Regions from separate parts of the Mangrovibacter phragmitis genome, predicted to be linked through region 1. Evidence: predicted binding sites of a transcription regulator. Region 1 holds the regulator's gene; the other holds the start of a gene.
What was found. Region 1 encodes CRP, which controls carbon source genes, mostly activating them, when cyclic AMP is high. Its sites were predicted from a motif close to ATGTGANNNNNNTCACAT; they were not measured.

Region 1 (2,415 bases):
TTCTTCCCGGCGTTCAGAAGTCAGTTTGACTTCACAATCAGTCACATTGTGACGACCTTTTTGTAAAATAGAGACCACATCAATGGCACTGCATCCACCTGCTGCCATTAGCACCATTTCCATTGGACTTGGCGCTTTATCACCGGAGTTACCATCCATCAGCACCTGGTGACCTGAGGCGGATTCACCCAAAAATGTTAAACCTTCAACCCATTTAACTCGCGCCTGCATTCTTATTACTCCCAACTAAAGTGTCATCGCAACAGATTACGCGGCATTAACAAAACAGGCAATGGAAGGCGACACAGGTCATGCTGAAACGAGACAATAGAAGACACTACAGGAAACCTGTGCTAAAACAAACAAGATGTAACAGGCTGACAGTGACGTCATACCTGTTACAGAGGAAAAAGCGATTACAGACCAAACGACTTATGGCTCGCTTCAGGAATGGGGCGATTTAATGTTGTAACGCCAACAGGGCCCTACCCTGTCTTTGAGCAAGTTTATAATAGAGGATAACCGCGCATGGTGCTTGGCAAACCCCAAACAGACCCGACTCTCGAATGGTTCTTGTCACATTGCCACATTCATAAGTATCCATCCAAGAGCACCCTGATCCATCAGGGCGAGAAAGCAGAAACGCTGTATTACATCGTAAAAGGCTCTGTGGCCGTGCTTATCAAAGATGAAGAAGGCAAGGAGATGATCCTTTCTTATCTTAATCAAGGCGATTTTATTGGCGAGCTGGGGCTGTTTGAAGAAGGCCAGGAGCGTAGCGCCTGGGTTCGTGCAAAAACAGCCTGTGAAGTTGCCGAGATTTCATACAAAAAATTTCGCCAGTTGATCCAGGTAAACCCGGACATTCTGATGCGCCTTTCATCCCAGATGGCACGTCGTTTACAGGTCACTTCTGAAAAAGTGGGGAACCTGGCATTCCTCGATGTAACCGGCCGAATTGCACAGACTTTGCTTAACCTGGCAAAACAACCTGATGCGATGACTCACCCGGATGGCATGCAAATCAAGATCACCCGCCAGGAGATTGGTCAAATTGTTGGCTGTTCCCGTGAAACTGTGGGCCGCATTTTAAAAATGCTGGAAGATCAAAACCTGATTTCCGCTCATGGTAAGACAATTGTGGTATACGGTACTCGTTAATTTTACTGTATTTAATCACGCATACAGGCACGCTTTAGAGCGTGCCTTTTTGTTTGCACAACCAGGCATCCCTTCAGCTTTACCTAACAAATTCTGAAAATTGTTCATGAATGACACAAAACTGTCACAAATTCGCCTTATTCTTCCCAGGTACTGAAAACACAGCGATTAAAAAATTATTTTTGATCTAACCTTTTCCGGGAGAAATTATGGCAATGCTTAGCTCTTCAGCCCGTCTTGTAATCGCCGCTCTGACTCTGTCCACCACAACTGCATTTGCAGCCACTAACCTGACCGGTGCCGGTGGTACATTCCCAGCGCCGGTTTATGCAAAATGGGCTGCAGAATACCAGCAGAAAACAGGTTCTCAGGTAAACTACCAGGGAATCGGTTCTTCAGGTGGTATCAAACAAATCATTGCAAAAACCGTTGATTTCGGTGCATCTGATGCGCCAATGAGCGATGCTGACCTGGCAAAAAATGGCCTGTTCCAGTTCCCGACCGTTATCGGTGGCGTAGTTCTGGCCGTTAACATCCCGGGTATTAAATCAGGTGAATTAACTCTGGATGGTAAAACACTGGGTGATATTTACCTGGGTAAAATCAAAAAATGGAATGACCCGGCTATCACGAAGCTGAACCCAAAAGCCAAATTGCCGGATACCAACATAAATGTTGTGCGCCGCGCAGATGGTTCAGGCACATCTTTCGTCTTCACCAGCTACCTGTCTAAAGTGAGCCCGGACTGGGCAAGCAAGGTAGGCAAAGGCACCACTGTTAAATGGCCAACCGGGCTGGGTGGCAAAGGTAACGATGGCGTGGCTGCATTTGTACAACGTTTGCCGGGTTCTATTGGTTATGTTGAATATGCCTACGCAAAACAGAACAACCTGACCTGGACTAAATTGTTCGATGCTGACGGTAAAGCAATTGAGCCGACCCAACAAAGTTTCAGCAATAGTGCCAAAGAAGCAGACTGGAGCAAAACCTTTGCCCAGGATCTGACTTATCAGAAAGGTGCAGATGCATGGCCTATCTCTTCTACCACGTTTATCCTGGTCTACAAAAAACAAGAAAACGCACAGAAAGGTGCTGAAGTGCTGAAATTCTTTGACTGGGCCTACAAAAATGGTAACGCTATTGCCAGCAGCCTTGATTACGCGCCTCTGCCAGCAAATGTTACCGATCAGATTCGCGCAGCCTGGAAAGCAAACGTGAAAGACAGCTCAGGTAAAGCGCTGTATTAATTTTCAC
Region 2 (2,415 bases), 1.4 Mb from region 1:
GGCGCTTTCCCATTGCGGGCGACCAGCCACAAAATTATCTTCAACCACCCACTGGATAAAGGGTTCACAGCTTATCGCACAGGGGTCTGGCACACCCAGCAGGTCGGCAATTTCTTTAAGGCTTTCCTCAGTGGCTGCGGGAACAATACGGTCAACCATGGTTGAAGGGAAGGTAACATGCTGTTCAATCCAGTCTGCCAGCGCACTGTCCCGCTTCTTTGCCATACCCAGCACAGCATGCTTAACGATATGCCCATTTTCGGGAATGTTATCGCACGACAGTACAGTAAATGGCGGCAGACCACGCGCACGGCGGCGGTACAGTGCTTCAACCAATAAACCGGGAGCAGAGTGGGGTTCATGAGGGTTAGCTAAGTCGTGCACAATCCGGCTGTTCGCGATATCCAGTTTTCCTGTCGCCGGGTCGATACAGTAGCCTTTTTCGGTAATTGTCAGCGAGGCAATGGCAACCTGAGGTTCGCAAAATTTCTCAATAATGGCTTCGATACCATCAAGTTTTGCGTTCAGGCATTCATTCACGGCGCCGATAACAATAGGCTGATTCCCGTCCGGCCCTTTTTCCAGCACAGTGAACAGGTGATCCTGCTCGCGTAATGCCTGCATCATAATGTCGCCACTGAACAGGCTGATTTCCGCAATTCCCCAGTCTCCACCACTCTGGTTAAGCACCCGGTCGGTCAGCAATGCCTGGTGCGCACGGTGAAAGGCCCCAAAACCTAAATGCACAATGCGCGATGCCAGAGCTGTGCGGTCATACTGAGGAAGCTGAACAAAAGCGGGAAGGGAAACGGATGCGACAGTTGCCATAACAGAATCCTGTTTAACGATTAATTAACATCTCTAGTCTAAAGTTATATGACAACAAATGAAATTGGCATACCGCAAAATTCAGGTGGATTGTGAACTGGATCAATTCTTGACATGGCATGTCATTGACTCTGCCAGTCAGGCATGTATGGTAGTAGTCAAAATGAAATTGGTATAACAGCTTAAACTGAGGTATCTGTCATGGAACAAACCTGGCGTTGGTATGGACCGAATGATCCTGTATCGCTGGATGATGTGCGTCAGGCAGGCGCAACAGGCGTTGTCACAGCTCTGCACCACATTCCAAATGGCCAGGTCTGGCCGGTGGAAGAGATTAAGGCTCGCCAGGCATTACTGGCGGAAAAAGGGCTGACATGGTCTGTCGTGGAAAGTATTCCGGTGCACGAAGACATTAAAACCCACACGGGTCAGTATGATACCTGGATTGCAAATTATCAGCAGAGTATTCGCAACCTGGGGGAATGTGGGATAGATACGGTGTGCTATAACTTCATGCCGATACTGGACTGGACCCGTACCGACCTGGCTTACACGCTGCCAGATGGCTCGAAGGCACTGCGGTTTGACCAAATCGCTTTTGCGGCTTTTGAATTGTGTATCCTTAAACGCCCCGGAGCAGCAGCCGATTACACTGCAGAAGAACAAAACCAGGCTCAGGATTATTTCGCGGCGATGTCACAAGACGACATCGACCTGCTGACCCGCAATATCATTGCTGGTTTGCCTGGCGCAGAAGAAGGCTACACTCTGGACCAGTTCCGTGCCCGCCTGGCGGAATACGATGGCATTGATAAAGCGCGTTTGCGCGAACATATGGCGTATTTCCTGAAGGCGATTGTGCCGGTAGCAGAAGCCAGTGGTGTGCGCCTTGCTGTGCACCCGGATGATCCGCCGCGTCCCATTCTCGGCCTGCCGCGTATTGTGTCAACTATCGAAGATATGCAGTGGATGAAAGACACCGTAGACAGCATTAACAACGGTTTCACTATGTGCACTGGTTCTTATGGTGTCCGTGCGGATAACGATTTGGTGACTATGGTTGAAACCTTTGCTGACCGTATTCACTTTACTCACTTGCGCGCGACCTGTCGCGAGGACAACCCGAAAACCTTCCATGAAGGGGCGCACTTGCAGGGCGATGTCGATATGGTTGGCGTGGTGCACGCCATTCTGAAAGAAGAGCAACGCCGTGTGGCTGCGGGTGATAAACGGGCTATTCCAATGCGCCCTGATCACGGCCACCAGATGCTTGATGACCTGCGTAAAAAAACTAACCCAGGTTACTCGGCTATTGGCCGCTTAAAAGGCCTGGCTGAAGTGCGTGGTGTTGAGCTGGCACTGAAAAAAACCTTATTCCCTGACCTGCTCTGATAAAACGCAGGCGGGTTGTGTTCAAACTCGCCATGCTGTTTTTGGGTGAAGATGCGCGCCGTGCCTTTTTGGCCCGGCGCGTTTTTTGTGCTGCGCTGAACGAAAGTGTAGAAAAACACTGCCGCAGGGCAGTGCTTTTCTTTTTCTGTTCGGGAGCCAGAAGCTACCCGAAGAGGCAGAACCGGTAAATAACGC

Region 2: the regulator CRP is predicted to act here: its motif matches at 919-936, upstream of uxuA (mannonate dehydratase).

What each region holds. Positions count from the first base shown of each region.
Region 1 covers NZ_CP134782.1:3,935,898-3,938,312, forward strand. Annotated here, with positions in the region: gene MPHASIOC01_RS19200 (OsmC family protein) at 1-231, opposite strand, end outside; gene crp (cAMP-activated global transcriptional regulator CRP) at 529-1,161, shown strand; gene pstS (phosphate ABC transporter substrate-binding protein PstS) at 1,371-2,408, shown strand.
Region 2 covers NZ_CP134782.1:2,585,563-2,587,977, reverse strand. Annotated here, with positions in the region: gene MPHASIOC01_RS12485 (mannitol dehydrogenase family protein) at 1-828, opposite strand, end outside; gene uxuA (mannonate dehydratase) at 1,030-2,220, shown strand.